DNA from 2 places in the Kribbella sp. VKM Ac-2571 genome. Region 2 is predicted to be linked to the other one. Evidence: riboswitches for the same ligand, from Rfam matches in the RefSeq annotation. Region 2 holds a riboswitch; the other holds the start of a gene.
What was found. A riboswitch is a leader RNA that binds a small molecule or an ion and turns the genes downstream of it on or off. The one in region 2 is predicted to bind FMN.
Positions count from the first base shown of each region.

Region 1: linked by a shared signal. The riboswitch ahead of ribB (3,4-dihydroxy-2-butanone-4-phosphate synthase) and the one ahead of ribD (bifunctional diaminohydroxyphosphoribosylaminopyrimidine deaminase/5-amino-6-(5-phosphoribosylamino)uracil reductase RibD) in region 2 are both predicted to bind FMN.

Region 1 is NZ_SNWS01000008.1:255,044-262,857, reverse strand. Features, by position in the region: gene EV651_RS19735 (carbohydrate ABC transporter permease) at 1-87, shown strand, start outside; gene EV651_RS19730 (sugar phosphate isomerase/epimerase) at 98-1,093, shown strand; gene EV651_RS19725 (transketolase) at 1,090-1,968, shown strand; gene EV651_RS19720 (transketolase family protein) at 1,965-2,933, shown strand; gene ribB (3,4-dihydroxy-2-butanone-4-phosphate synthase) at 2,917-3,531, opposite strand; FMN riboswitch at 3,616-3,749, opposite strand; gene EV651_RS19710 (DUF4038 domain-containing protein) at 3,794-5,278, shown strand; gene EV651_RS19705 (sugar-binding transcriptional regulator) at 5,308-6,285, shown strand; gene EV651_RS19700 (threonine/serine exporter ThrE family protein) at 6,440-7,780, shown strand; gene EV651_RS19695 (sialidase family protein) at 7,777-7,814, opposite strand, start outside.
Region 2 is NZ_SNWS01000005.1:62,993-70,806, reverse strand. Features, by position in the region: gene EV651_RS12870 (amino acid ABC transporter permease) at 1-579, opposite strand, end outside; gene EV651_RS12865 (ABC transporter substrate-binding protein) at 579-1,448, opposite strand; FMN riboswitch at 1,656-1,789, shown strand; gene ribD (bifunctional diaminohydroxyphosphoribosylaminopyrimidine deaminase/5-amino-6-(5-phosphoribosylamino)uracil reductase RibD) at 1,978-3,006, shown strand; gene EV651_RS12855 (riboflavin synthase) at 3,007-3,648, shown strand; gene pnuC (nicotinamide riboside transporter PnuC) at 3,645-4,319, shown strand; gene EV651_RS12845 (bifunctional 3,4-dihydroxy-2-butanone-4-phosphate synthase/GTP cyclohydrolase II) at 4,320-5,558, shown strand; gene ribH (6,7-dimethyl-8-ribityllumazine synthase) at 5,558-6,034, shown strand; gene EV651_RS12835 (hypothetical protein) at 6,038-6,391, opposite strand; gene EV651_RS12830 (NADPH-dependent F420 reductase) at 6,444-7,064, opposite strand; gene EV651_RS12825 (LysR family transcriptional regulator) at 7,197-7,814, shown strand, end outside.

The DNA of each region.
Region 1 (7,814 bases), on a different contig from region 2:
ATCGCCGTGGTGCCGATCCTCATTGCTTACACCTTGCTTCAGCGTTGGATCGTCGGCGGACTCACCGCCGGTTCTCTCAAGGGTTAGGACACAAGATATGACTGACATGCCGGTCTTCGGCGCAGGGATCTGGCACTTCGCGACGTACAAGGACCGCTATGCCACCGACGGGTACGGCGAACCCGTCGGACTGCTCGAGCAGATCGACCGCGCCGGTGCGGTCGGCGACCTGTCCGTCGTCGACCTGAACTGGCCGTTCGCCGGGTACGACGGGACGCTCGACGAGGTGAAGGCCGCGCTGCAGCGGAACAACCTGAAGGCGATCGCGATCACGCCGGAGATCTACACCCGAGACTTCGTCAAGGGCTCGCTGACCAACCCGGACCCCGGCGTCCGCAAGCAGGCGCTGGAGCTGTTGCACCAGGCAACCGAACTCGCCAAGGACCTGGGCTGTTCGTACGTGAAGCTGTGGCCGGGTCAGGACGGCTGGGACTACCCGTTCCAGGTGAACTACCACGACATCTGGAACCTGGCGCTGGACGGGCTCAAGGAACTGGTGAGCGCGCATCCGGACATCAACTTCGTGATCGAGTACAAGCCGCGCGAGCCGCGGGTGAAGATCATCTTCCCGAACGTCGCCCGGACGCTGCTCGGCATCGAGAAGATCGGCCTGCCCAACCTGGGCATCCTGCTCGACTTCGGCCACTCGCTCTACGGCCAGGAGACACCGGCCGACGCGGCGCAGCTTGCGATCGACTACGGGCGGTTGTTCGCGATCGACGTCAACGACAACCTGCGCGGCTGGGACGACGACATGGTCGTGGGCTCGGTGCACTTGGTCGAGACATTCGAGTTCTTCCACACGCTACGCAAGAACAACTGGGAGGGCGTCTGGCAGCTCGACCAGTTCCCGTTCCGCGAGGACAGCGTCCAGGCCGCGAAGCAGGCGATCACGTTCCTCAAGGCGATCCACCACGCGCTCGACGTACTGGACGACGATGCCCTCGCCGCCGCGCAGGCCTCGCACGACGCGCTCGCCGCGCAGAAGCTGGTCCAGAAGGTGCTGCTGAGTTCGATGGCGGAGATCGTATGAGTCTGACAGTCGAGCACACGACGATGCCGGTGCTCGGCCGGCTGCCGGTCCACAGCAGTCGCGCCGAGCAGATCGCGCACATCGCCGAGGCCGCCAAGCAGATCCGGATCCAGGACCTCAAGCTGGTCCACCACGCCGGCGCCGGGCACATCGGCGGTGACTTCTCCGCGATCGACATCCTGGCCACGCTGTACGGCGCTGTGCTCGACATCTCGCCCGCGACGGTGAACGACCCCGAGCGGGACCGCTTCATCCTGAGCAAGGGGCATGTCGCGGGAGCGCTCTACACGACGCTGGCCGCGTTCGGGTTCCTGCCGGTCGAGGACCTCGCGACGTTCCTCAAGCCGCTGTCCGCGCTGAACGGGCACCCGAACCGGAACAAGGTCGCCGGCGTCGAGGCCAACACCGGTCCACTCGGGCACGGCCTGCCGGTCGCGGTCGGTCATGCCCTGTCGGCGAAGCTCGACGTCTCGTTGCGCCGTACCTATGTGCTGGTCGGTGACGGTGAGCTGCAGGAGGGCTCGAACTGGGAGGCGATGATGGCAGCCTCGCAGTACCAGCTGGACCGGCTGACAGTGATCGTCGACCGGAACCGGCTGCAGCAGGGCGCGACCACCAAGGAGACCAACGACCTCGACCCGTTGCCGGAGAAGGCGGCCGCGTTCGGGTTCGCGGTGGTCGAGGTGAACGGTCACGACCACGGCGAGCTGCTCGACGTGCTGTCCGCCGTACCGTTCCGGCCGGGCAAGCCGACGTTCGTGATCGCCCACACGCACAAGGGCCATCCGATCTCGTTCATGAGCAACAACGTCGCCTGGCACCACCGCGTACCCGATGCCGCTGAGTACCAGCAGGCCCTGAAGGAGCTGCAATGACCGTCCTCGAGACCCGCTCGATCGCGGACCAGCCGCGGTACGACTGCCGGGACGCGTACGTCGAGACGCTCGCCGAGCTGGCCGAGGCCGATCACCGGATCGTTGGTGTGGTCAACGACTCGGTCGGGTCGAGCAAGCTGAACAGCTTCCGCAAGGCGTTCCCGGACCGGCTGATCAACGTCGGCATCGCCGAGCAGGACATGGTCGGCGTCGCGTCCGGGCTGGCCAACGGCGGCCGGATCCCGTTCGTCTCGGCGGCGTCCTGCTTCCTCACCGCCCGCGCGCTCGAGCAGATCAAGGCCGACGTCGCGTACTCGAACACCAACGTGAAGCTCTGCGGCATGAGCCCCGGCGTCGCGTACGGCGAACTCGGCCCGACGCACCACTCGATCGAGGACATCGCCTGGCTGCGCGCGATCGCCAACATGACGATCATCGTTCCGGCCGACCCGATCGAGACGGCGGCGGCGTTGCGCTGGGCGGCGGCCTCGGACGGGCCGGTGTTCATCCGGGTCAGCCGGATGAGCGTGCCGAAGGTCTACGCCGAGGACTACGAGTTCGAGCTGGGCAAGGCGATCACGGTTCGCGACGGGAGCGATGTGACGCTGATCAGCAACGGGACCGTGCTGTGGCGGGCGCTGGCCGCCGCCGAACGGCTCGCGGAGGAAGGGATCTCGGCCCGGGTGCTGTCGATGCCGACGGTCAAGCCGCTGGACACCGACGCCGTGGTCGCGGCCGCGCGGGAGACGGCCGGCATCGTGACCGCGGAGGAAGCGGTGTCCGGCGGCGGTCTCGGCGGTGCCGTTGCCGAGACCGTCGTACAGCATCATCCGGCGCGGGTGTCGATCCTCGGGTTCCCCGAGTTCGCGCCCACGGGGTCGGCCGGCTATCTGCTGGACCGCTACGGCTTGTCCCCCGAGGGCATCGCGGATGCCGCCCGCAACCTGGTCACGACAGGTAAGTGACGAGATCCGCGATCGAGATCATCGCGAGACCATGAGCGTCGGCGAACGCGCGCAGGTCCGCGCCTGCCATCAGCGTGCCGTCGTCGTTCATGAGTTCGCCGATCACGCCGACCGGTGGCAGCCCGGCGAGCCGGACGAGTTCGACGGTGGCCTCGGTGTGACCGGGCCGCTGCCGGACTCCGCCGGCGACCGCGCGCAACGGCAGGATGTGGCCGGGCCGGATCAGGTCCGCGGGCTGCGCCGAGGGATCGGCCAGCACACGGACGGTCCGCGCCCGGTCGGCGGCGGAGATGCCGGTCCCGACACCGGTCGCCGCATCCACCGACACGGTGTACGCCGTACGCAGGCTGTCCTGGTTGTTCGGCACCATCAGCGGCAGCTCGAGCCGGTCCAGGATCTCCGGCGCCGCGGGCGCGCAGACGTATCCGCTGGTGTGACGGACGAGCAGGGCCATCAGCTCGGGCGTCGCGAGGCTCGCGGCGAAGGTCAGGTCGCCTTCGTTCTCGCGGTCCTCGTCGTCGACGACCACGACCGGCCGCCCGGCGGCGAGCTCGGCGACAACGTGTTCGATGGTGTCCAGGCTGGTCACGGTGTTCACGATCGTTGTCCTCTCGGGCAGTGCACTCAGAGCACTCCGGGGCAACGACAAGCTCCACGACCCAGGTCAGGGGACGTGCAGCTGCCACGTGCGTCTTCCCATCCGGACTTTCACCGTCGGTCCCGGAGTTCCACCAGGTCAACCGCTCCTTCTCACGAAGTCACGGGTCGCGGACTGTCACCGCCGGCTCGGAATTTCACCGACCCCAGAGCACGTGTGTTATTCCCATCAGCTTAACGGCAACGAGCATCCCTGGAGTGTCATGTCCATCTCATCCGTCTGGCGGGAGATCGAACTCACACTGTCCGCTGCCGAGGAGTGGGTGGAGTTCGCCCACGACAGTGGTCTCGTCCTCCGGCGCCCGGTTTTCTGGGACGGGGCGGACGTGCACCGCGTCCGTTTCGCGCCACCGCAGGCGGGTCGCTGGCGTTGGACCCACGGCGCGGAGGGCGCCGGCGAGAGCGGTGAGTTGGAGGTGCGTACGGCGGACAGCGACGAGGCGAACCCGTTCTACCGGCACGGGTTCTGGCGGATGTCGCCCGGTGGGCGCAGCCTGGTGCACGCGGATGGCACGCCTGCTCTGCTCGTCGCGGACACCGCGTGGGCGTTGCCGTGGCGGGCGACCCCCGACCAGGTCCGCGAGTACGCCGCCGACCGCCAGGCGAAGGGGTTCAACGCGGTCCTGCTGATGACCGTCCAACCGGACATGCGCGCCGTCGGGCCGCGCGACCGGACCCAGGACGAGGGGTTCGCGGTCGGCTTCGAGGATCTCGCCGACGCTCACCTGAACCAGATGAACGTCGAGTACTTCCAGTACCTCGACGTACTGCTCGACATCTTGGTCGAGCACGGCCTGGTCCCGGTCCTGCAGCCCGTGTTCCAGGGCTTCGGCTGGAAGGGCCTCGACGTCGCGGGCACCGTCGTACCGCCATCCGAGTACGCCGCCTATTGCCGCTATCTCGTCGCGCGGTACGGCGCTCGGCCGGCCGTCTACCTGGTCGGCGGGGACGGCTCCGGTCACGAACCGCAGACTGCCGCCGGAGGAGCTGAAGTGCACGCCGTCGACTGCTACGCGCAGCCGACCGGTATCCACTACCGGCCGCACATCCGCGCGAATGCTCACCAGGACGCGGACTGGCTGGACTTCCAGTGGTGTCAGACCGGGCACACCGGCGAGCACGTGGCGGAGCGGGTCGCGGACATGTGGCGCAACGAGCCGGTGAAGGCAGTCGCGAACGGCGAGCCGACGTACGAGCACACCGGCCGGACGGGTATGGCCGAGGGCTGGTGGCAGGGGCACGAGGCGTGGAGCAACCTGTGCGCGGGCGGCACGATGGGCGTCGTCTACGGTGCGGGCAGCCTGTGGCAGTGGCGACTGCACGCGGAGGAGCCGGGCCACGCCGAGTTCTTCCTCGCACCCGGCGCGGGCTGGCGCGAGGCGATCGACTTCGAAGGATCGACGTACGTCGGACTGCTCGGAAAGATCCTGGACGGGTTGCCGACCACCGACATGGCGCCGGACTGGACCCGGACGATCCCGGGGCGGGCGCTGAGTACGGCGGAGGGCGGCCTGATCGTGTACCACGAGAACGGTGGACCGGTGATGGTGTTCGACGACACCGTCCCGCTGAGTTACACGATCGTCGATCCCCGTGACGGCTCCGTCGTCGCGACCGGCAAACGCGACACCCCGGGAAGTCCACTGCCTGACGCCGGTGGCGCACCGCGGGTCTACATCTGCCTATAGTCCAGGTTGATCGTCTCGAAGGGAGCGCCGTGAACAGCAACCGTGGTGTGCGCCAGCCGGGGCTGGACGAGCTGCGGCTGCTCGCGAAGGTGGCGCGGATGTACCACGAGAAGGGCATCCGGCAGCCGCAGATCGCCGCCGAGCTGAACCTGTCCCAGGCACGCGTTTCCCGGATGCTGAAACAGGCCGTCGAGGTCGGCATCGTGCACACCGTGGTGACCATGCCGAGCGGCGTGCACAGCGACCTCGAGGACGAGCTACAGGGCCGGTACGGGTTGCGCGACGCGGTCGTCGTCGACACCCTCGGCGTGGGGGACGACGTACTGCCCGCGCTCGGCTCAGGCGCCGCGGCGTACCTGGACATGACGCTGACCGGCGGGCATGTGGTCGGGATCTCGTCCTGGAGCGAGACGCTGATCAGCGCGGTCGACCGGATGCCGCGCAAGAGCGTCCCGGTGGTGGACAAGGTGGTGCAGATCGTCGGCGGGCTGGGCGACGCCGCGGTGCAGATGCAGGCCACCCGGCTGACCGCGCGGTTCGCCGAGCTGACCGGTGGGATGCCGGTCTACCTGCCCGCTCCCGGGCTGGTCGGGACCCCCGCCGTACGTCGGGCGATGATGAACGATGTGTCCGTCCGGGACGTTCTGGGCACCTGGGGACAGCTCACCGACGCCCTGGTCGGAATCGGCAGCCTCGAGCCCTCGCCGCTGCTGCAGCGCAGTGGGAACGCGGTCGCGGAGGCCGACCAGGACGAGTTGCGCAGGCTCGGCGCCGTCGGGGACGTGTGTTTCCGGTTCTTCGACGAAGAGGGAAAGCTCGTGCGCTCGACGTTCGACCAGCGGGTCATCGGGGTGACCGCGAAGGAGTTGCTCGCGGTGCCGCGCCGGATCGGGGTGGCCGGCGGCGACCGGAAGTACTCCGCCATCCGCGCCGCCCTGCTCGGAGGCTGGGTCAACATCCTGATCACCGACCTCGCGATGGCCCATCGCCTGCTAGGGGGTGTCTGATGGTCCCACGCCTACTGCGCGGCACTCGGCACGGCACCTCGCCGCACTGGAGCAAAGGCGACGATGAAACCACATCGACGCCTTCGCTCCAGCACGCCGAGCCACCGCACCGAGCACCTGCTCGCTACGGCGTGGAACCATCAGACACCCCCTGATGGAGCCTGACGAGCAGCGGGAGGTCTACGCCACCATCGACCTGGCCTTGCGGGTCGGTGAGGTGCTGCTGTCCAGCGGCGCCGGTACGGCGGACGCGACGGCGACGATCCTCGGTGTCACCGCGGCCGGCGGACTGCGCGGCTGCGAGGTCGACATCACGTTCACCTCGATGGCGGTCTCGTACCAGGCCGCGCCGGACGTCGCGCCCGAGACGCACATCCGGCTGGTCCGCTACCGGTCCCAGGACTTCTCCCGGCTGACCGACGTCGACCGGCTGGTACGACGGTTCGCCCGCGGCGACGTGACCCGCGAGGAGGCGTCGCGCGAACTCGCCCGGTTGACCTCGGCCGGTCCGCCGTACCCGCGCTGGAGTGCGGTGCTCGCCTGGGGCGTGATGGCCGGCGGCGCGACACTGCTGCTCGGCGGCGGCTGGCTGATCACGTTGCTGGCGGTGCTGACCGCGATCGTGATCGACCTGAACAACCGGTGGTTCAACCGGCAGCGACTCCCCGCGTTCTACCAACAGGTCGCCGGAGCGTTCGTGGCGACCGCGGTCGCGTTGGTCCTGTACGCCGTGCACGCGCCGGTGAAACCGTCCCTGGTCGTTGCCGCCGGCATCATCATGCTGCTGGCCGGGATCGCCCTCACCGGTGCCGTGCAGGACGCGATCACCGGCTACTACGTGACCGCCGCGGCCCGGAGTCTGGAGGCGATGCTGCTCACCGGCGGGATCATCGCCGGTGTCTCACTCGGTCTCGCGCTGGGGCTGAAGTTGGGGCTGCACGTCGGGATCGAACCCCAGACGATCCAGCTGGCGAACCTCCCGATCATGGTGATTTCCGGCTCGGTGATGGCGGTCGCGTTCGCGTACGCGTCGTACGCACCCCTCCGCGCGTTGCTGCCGGTCGCCGTGATGGGCGCACTGGCCTCGCTGATCTTCACCTTGATGACGAGGGCATCTTTCGGGCCGGCCTGGTCCACTGCGGCGGCTGCCTTCGTCGTCGGTCTGGGCGGCTACTCCAGCGGCCGGCGGACCGGCGTACCGCCGCTGGTCGTGGTCGTCGCCGGCTCGATCCCGCTACTGCCGGGGCTGACGATCTACAAGGGCCTCTACGAGTTGATGGCTGTCGGGCAGCTGATCGGCATCGTCAGCCTCACGACCGCGGTCGCGATCGGCGTCGCACTCGCCGCGGGCCTGATCCTCGGCGAGTACGTCGCGCAACCCATCCGCCGCGAGGCGCGCCGTCTCGAGGACCGCCTGGCCGGTCCTCGCCTCGTCGGGCCCCGACGCCCGGTCCGCCGCCGTACCTCGTCCCGCCGCCGGCGCCGCGCGGCCTAGCTGGCCGGCCCGGTGGCGAAGTACGTCTTGCAGG
Region 2 (7,814 bases):
CTGACCGATCCGGAACAGTTCGCGCTGGCTCGCCAGCAGACCGAGGAAGTACACCAGGCTCGACTCCTTCACGAGCGCGATGAACTGGTTCACCAGCGCCGGCAGCACCCGACGTACCCCTTGCGGGATGACGACCAGCCGCATGCCGCTCGTGTAGCTGAAGCCCAGTGCACGGGCGGCCTCGAGCTGCCCTTTCTCCACACTCTGGATTCCGGAACGGAAGATCTCGCCGATGTACGCCGCGGCGATCAGGGAGAGCGCGAGAATGCCGAGCGGGTACGGGTTCGGGCCCCACCAGTGCCGGGTGATCGGGGACAGGCCCTGGCCGATCAGCAGGATGGTCAGGATCGCGGGCAGGCCGCGGAAGATGTCGGTGTAGAGCTTCGCCGGCCAGCGCAGCCAGCGCTTGCTGGACAGGGCGAGGACCGCCACGAGCATACCGAGCAGGGTGCCCAGCACGACCGAGGCGGCCGCCAGAATCAGGGTGTTGACCAGTCCTACCTTCAGCATCTCGGGCAGGACCGCCTTCATCGACTCCCAGTCGAGGAAGGTGTCGTTCAGGGTGGACCAGATGTCCATCAGGCTTTGGGAGCCGTGAACTTGACCGATCCGCTGCCCGGCTTGAAGTTCGCCGGTACGGCGCGACCCGGGTAGTACTGCTCGACCAGCTTGGTCCAGGTGCCGTCGGCGATCACCTCGTCGAGCGCCTTGTTCACGGCTTCGCGGAGCTTGTCGTTGCTCTTCGCCACCGCGAACGCCATCGGCGCGTCGCTCAGCTCCTTCGCGGCCAGGATCACCGTGCCGCCGCCTTGCTCCTTCGCCATCTTCTCGCCGATCTCGGCGGGCGAGACCCAGGCGTCCGCCGTACCGGCCTTGAGCTGGCCGAGCGCGGCGTTGTAGTTCGGGACGCGGACCGGGTTCAGGTTCTTCTGCGTGGCGTAGTCGTCCTGGACGGTGCCCTGGACGACCACGACGCGCTTGCCGGTGAGCTGGTCGAACGACGTGATCGCCAAAGAATTAGAGCTAGCGTTCTTGGTGGTAACCAGGCCGAGGTAGCCGAAGTCGTACCCGTTGCTGAACGCAACCGTATTCTTCCGCGCCTCGGTGACCGTGATCGACGAGCTGCCGAGGTCGAACTGGCCGCCGTTCACCTGCGACAGCAGCGCCGAGAAGTCGGTCCCGACGAACTCCGGCTTCAGGTTCAGCTTCGCCGCGACCGCGGTGATCAGGTCGTTGTCGAACCCGGTGAACTTCCCGTCCTTCACGTAGACGTTCGGCGGCGCGTCGGTCAGGGTCCCGATCCGCAGCGTCCCCGCCTTCATCAGCCCCAGATCCTGGCCGCCGGCCGCGGCATCGTCCTGATTGCTGCCACAGGCAACCATCGCGCTCGCCAAGGTGATGGCCCCGACCACTGCGACAACCCGCCGAAAAGCGCCGAACGCGCGCACGACTGTCTCCTCACAACGTCAACGAAGGCAGGACGGTTCGCCCCGCCGCAGCAAGCCAACACCAGGCGAGCGACCCACATTCCCCGCCGACAAAGCCTGAGACAGCGCCGAATGTCTACTCAAATCGTGCTATATCAGCTCACGATGTGACCTGGGTCGTGGTGCGGGTTGCGGGGAGGGGCATACTTGAAGCACGAGTGAACCCACTCGCGTGCTCCGGGGTCGGTGTAATTCCGAGCCGGCGGTTACAGTCCGCGACCCGGTCGCTGCGGTTCGGCGATCGGTTGACCTGGTGGAATTCCAGGACCGACGGTGAAAGTCCGGATGGGAGGCGCACGCGGTCGGCGGGTGTGCTCTGGCGCCCGACGGCGCGGAGCGTGGACTGCACAGCCCACGGGACGCGGCGGCGAGAGGTCCGGCGACGGACCGCGAGACCGGGCCGGACGAGTGGTCCGGACGGTGAGGGCGACGGAGCAGACGTGCCGGTCGAGGCCCCGGAGTGCGTCCGTGACGACGAGGGGCCCGAGAAGTGAACGACGCGTCGCCGATCGACATCGCCTGGATGCGGCGTGCTGTCGAGTTGGCTGCGAGAGGCACCGGCAGCACCCATCCGAATCCGGTGGTCGGGTGCGTGATCACCGGCCGCGACGGGCATCCGGTGGGCGAGGGCTTCCATGCCGTGGCCGGCGGCCCGCATGCCGAGATCGAGGCGCTCCGGATGGCCGGGGCACGAGCCCGCGGCGGTACGGCGTACGTCACGCTCGAGCCGTGCAACCACACCGGCCGGACCGGTCCGTGCGCGGACGCCCTGATCGAGGCCGAGGTCGCTCGGGTCGTGTACGCCGTACCCGATCCGAACCGGACCGCTTCCGGCGGCGCGGACAAGCTGCGGAACAAGAACATCGACGTCGTTCAAGGCGTTCTGCAGTCCGAGGCCGAGGCGGTCAACCACGTCTGGTTGCACAGCGTCCGGATGGGGCGGCCGTTCGTGACCTGGAAGTTCGCGACCACGCTCGACGGACGGTCCGCGGCCCCGGACCGGAGCAGTAAGTGGATCACCGGTCCGATCGCGCGCGCCGACGTCCACCGGCAGCGGGCCGAGTGCGACGCGATCGCCGTCGGCACCCAGACGGTGCTGGTCGACGACCCTGAGCTGACGGTTCGCGACGAGCACGACGTACCCGCGGCGCGGCAGCCGTTGCGGGTGGTCGTCGGCGACCGTGAGATCCCACCCACCGCGCGGGTCCGCAACGACCGCGCGGAGACATTGCTGCTGCCGACCCACGATCCCGCCGAGGTGCTCCGGCAGTTGGACGACCGGCAGATCCGGCACCTCTGGCTCGAAGGCGGCCCGACCCTGGCCGCCGCGTTCCTGCGCGCCGGTCTGGTCGACCAGATCGTCGCGTACGTCGCCCCGGCCGTGCTCGGTTCCGGGTACGCCGCGGTCGGCGACCTCGGCGCGGAATCGATCGACCACCTGCGGCGGTTCAAGCTAGCGGATGTCACCCGCCTCGGCGACGACGTCCGGCTGACCCTGGTTCCTCTGGGAGGAAAGTAGATGTTCACCGGCATCATCGAAGAACTCGGCACCGTCGAGTCCCTGGACCTGCTCGACGGCGACGCCGCGCGGCTCACCATCCGCGGACCGAAGGTGACCGAGGACGCCGCGCACGGCGCCTCGATCGCGGTCAACGGCTGTTGCCTGACGGTGGTGGAGTACGGCGGCGGCGTGTTCACCGCGGACGTGATGCGCGAGACGCTGCAGCGGACCAGCCTCGGCGGTCTGCAGAAGGGCTCGCCGGTCAACCTCGAGCGGGCCGTCGCCGCGCACGAACGGCTCGGCGGGCACATCGTCCAGGGCCACGTCGACGGCACCGGCACGATCGCCGGCCGGACGCCGGGGGAGCACTGGGAGGACGTCCGGATCGCGACGTCCCCGGAGATCCTCAAGTACGTCGCCGAGAAGGGCTCGATCGCGATCGACGGTGTCTCGCTGACCGTGACCGATGTCGACGACGCCTCCGGGACGTTCGGGGTCAGCCTGATCCCGACCACGCTGGAGCTGACCGTGCTGGGCGGGAGCTCGGTCGGCGACACCGTCAACCTCGAGGTGGACGTGATCGCGAAGTACGTCGAAAGACTTCTTACCGCAGGCAATGTGAAGGACAGCATCGTGAACGACAACGGAGGCGTGCGGTGAACCCGATCGACTGGCTGTTGCACTCCACGGTGACGATCGCCGGCTCGGAGGTCCTGGTCCGGGAGATCGTCGGCAACGTGTTCGGTCTGGCCAGTGCACTGTTCGGCATGCGCCGGCTGGTGTCGGCGTGGCCGGTCGGCATCGTCGGCAACGTCCTGCTGTTCACGGTCTTCGTCGGCGGAATCTTCGACACCCCGCAGGACAAGGACCTCTGGGGGCAGGCCGGCCGCCAGGTGTTCTTCGCGATCGTCAGCCTCTACGGGTGGTACCGCTGGTACCAGACCCGTCACGGCGGCGCCGCCACGGGCGTCCAGCCGCGGTGGGCGACCGCCCGCGAGCGGCTCGAGCTCGGCGGCATCGCGGTGGTGCTGTACGCGATCTCGTACTTCGTGCTGCGTGAGCTCGGATCGTGGGGCCCGCAGTGGGACGCGTGGATCCTCACCGGGTCGATCCTGGCGACGTACGGGATGGCGCGTGGCTTCGTCGAGTTCTGGCTGATCTGGATCGCCGTCGACGTGGTCGGCGTACCGCTGCTGGTGCAGGCCAAGTTCTACCCGTCGGCGACGATGTACATCGTGTACGGGCTGTTCTGCGTCGTCGGATTCGTGTCGTGGTGGAAGATCCAGAATCGTGAGCGGGTCCAAGCTCCTGAGCCTGTGGTGGTGGGTTAGATGGGCGACGTACTGAAGCTCGACACGATCGAGCACGCGATCGACGAGATCCGCGCCGGCCGGCCGGTGATCGTCGTCGACGACGAGGACCGCGAGAACGAGGGCGACCTGATCTTTGCCGCGTCCAAGGCGACGCCGGAGCTGCTGGCGTTCCTGATCCGGTACAGCTCCGGCGTGGTGTGTGTGCCGATGGAAGGCGCGGAGCTCGACCGGCTCGGGATCCCGTTGATGACGCCGCACAACCGGGAGAAGATGCGCACGGCGTACACGATTTCGGTCGATGCCCGCGACGGCATCGCGACCGGGATCTCGGCCGCCGACCGGGCGCGGACGATCCGGGTGCTGACCGACTCGGCCTCGGAGCCGTACGACCTGGTGCAGCCGGGGCACGTGTTCCCGTTGCGCGGTCGCGAGGGCGGCGTACTGGTTCGCCCCGGGCACACGGAGGCGTCGATCGATCTGGCGCGGATGGCCGGTCTGACGCCGGCCGCGGTGATCTCGGAGCTGGTGAACGACGACGGGACGATGAAGCGCGGGCTCGAACTGCGCACGTTCGCGGACGAGCACGGGCTGGTCCTGGTGTCGATCGACGACCTGATCCGGTACCGGCGCCGTACCGAATCCCAGATCCAGAAGGTCGCGACGACGACGCTGCCGACGCAGTACGGCGACTTTGTTGCGCACGGCTACCGCAACACGGTGGACGGATCGGAGCAGCTCGCATTGGTGCGCGGCGAGATCGGGAACGGCCCGACGCTGGTGCGCCTGCACTCGGAGTGCTTGACCGGTGACGTGTTCGGGTCACTGCGATGCGACTGCGGGCCGCAGCTGGACGAGGCGATGCGGCAGGTCGCGGCCGAGGGCGGTGTCGTGGTGTACCTGCGCGGTCATGAGGGGCGCGGGATCGGGCTGCTGCACAAGCTGCAGGCGTACGAGCTGCAGGACGCTGGCCGGGACACGGTCGACGCGAACCTGGACCTCGGGTTGCCGGCGGACGCGCGCGACTACGGGACCGGTGCACAGATCCTGGCCGACCTCGGCGTCAAGGAGGTGCGGTTGCTGACCAACAACCCCGACAAGCTCGCGGGCGTGCAGGGGTACGGCATCGACGTGGTCGAGCGCCGGGGCATCTCCATCGACCCGACCGAACACAACCTGCGGTACCTGCGCACCAAGCGCGATCGAATGGGCCATCACCTGCCGGGCGGCCTGCTGACCGAAGAGAACGGAGCCGGCTGATGTCGGGCAGTGGAGCACCCACCATCGAGGTAACCCGCGTCGAGGACGCCCGGGTCGCGATCGTCGCGGCCCAGTGGCACCCGAAGGTCACCGACGGCCTGCTCGCCGGAGCCCTCCGCGCGCTGGAGGACTCCGGCGTCACCGACCACACCGTCATCCGGGTCCCCGGTTCGTTCGAGCTTCCCGTCGCGTCGTTGCACGCGGCGAAGTCCGGGTACGACGCGGTGGTCGCCCTCGGTGTGGTGATCCGGGGCGACACTCCCCACTTCGAATACGTCTGCCAGGCGGCCACGGACGGCCTCATGCAGGTCGGCGTCACCACCGGCGTCCCCATCGGCTTCGGCGTACTCACCTGCGACAACGACCCCCAGGCCCTCGACCGAGCCGGCCTCCCCGACAGCCGCGAAGACAAAGGCTACGAAGCCACCCAAGCAGCCCTCTCAACCCTCGCCGCCATCCGCCAACTGAAGGTGTAGTCGTCAGTCGGCGGAGAAGTAGTGGCCGTTGTCCAGGTCGGCGAGCAGGCCGGGCTGAGCGGGTTCCCACCCGAGGGTCCGGCGGGTGATGAGGTTGGACGCCGGGTAGCTCTGCGTGACGATGTTCGCGAGGAACCCGAAGTATCCGGGCAGCATCAGTTCGTCCGCGGGAATGCTCACGGCGGGCAGACCCAGGCGGCTGCCGATGGCCTCGGCGATCTCCCGGAGCGGGATGGCCCCGTCCGCCACCGCGTGCCAGTACCTGCCGGACGGCCCCTTCTCCAGCGCCAAGCGGAACAACGAGGCGACATCGCGGGCGTGCACGGCGTTCCACAGGTTCGCGCCGAAAACGCGCACGGTGCTGCTCCTTGTGAATGATGCGGCGAGAGAAAAGTCGGTGCGACTGCTTTCAGCTGAGAATGCTGACGCCGAGGGCGACGTCGAAGGTGCCCGCGCCGTTGCGGGCCAGGCCCATCAGCACCGGCCCCATGCCTTCCAGCCAGTGGGCCATCTCGAGGCCGCCGACATCGAACGGACGCAGTCCGAGACTCTCGATGAACGCGGACACAGTGGCCTTGGCTTCCGCGTCGTCTCCGGCGAAGAACACGTCCAGCGGATGTCCCTGGGCCAGGACGTGACCGAAGATCGTGTTGAACGCCTTCACGACATGCGCGCTCGCCGGGGCGGCCTTGGCGATCTCCTGCGCTCCGGACGTGCCATCAGGAGTGACCAGCCCGGTGGCGTCGGCGTTGAAGGTGTTCGAGATGTCGATGATGACCTTGCCGGCCAGTGCAGCGCCGTACTCGCTGACCACCGCCGCCGCGCTGGCGTACGGTACGGCGAGGATGACGATGTCCCCGGCCGGGACTGTGCCGACCGTCCCGGCAGTGGCGCCGCCGAGCGAGGCGGTCAGCTCCTTGGTTTTGGCCTGGTCGCGGCCGATGATCTCGACACTGTTGCCGCCGGCAACCGCCCGGGTGGCCAGCGTGCTCGCCATGTTTCCCACGCCGATAATGCTGACGCTACTCATCATGTGCCTGCTTTCCAGAGGTGATATTGAAAATTCATTTACCTCTTCAGGCTGCCAGTGGCCGCGCTGTTTTTCCAAGACCTCTTTCAGTCGTGGTGATACCGTGAAGGCATCACCAGACCGGGAGGTTCCGTGGATCTGGACCTGCGCAAGCTGCGCTACTTCCTCGCCGTCGCCGACCAGCTGCACTTCGGCCGCGCCGCTGAACAGCTGCATATCGCGCAGCCGGTGCTGAGCCGTCAGATCCGCGCGCTGGAACACGATCTCGGCGTCTCGCTGTTCACCAGGGATCGCCACGGCGTGGTGCTGACCGACGCCGGCCGGCAGTTGCTGGCCGATGCCGGTCCGATGCTCGCCTCCGCGGACGCGGTCCGCCGCCGGGTGACCGTGGCCGCCCGCGGCAGCCGGCGGCTCGCGGTCGGCTTCCGGACCGGCATCCCGGTCATCCCGGCGGCCCGGGCGTTCGAGGCCCGGCATCCGGACGTGGTCCTGGACGTGCAGCGGATCGAGTGGGACGACCAGGCTCCGATGCTGCTCGACGGCCGCATCGATGTCGGCTATGTGCGCCTGCCCATCGACGAGACCGGCCTGCGCGTGATCCCGCTGTACACCGAGCCGCTCATGGTGGTGCTGCCCGCGGACCACCGGCTGGCCGGTAAGGACGAGGTCACCGAGGCCGACCTGGCCGGTGAGCCGCTGGTGTGGCATGCCGACCCGAGCACGCAGCCGACCAGGCGCCCGCTCTCGGAC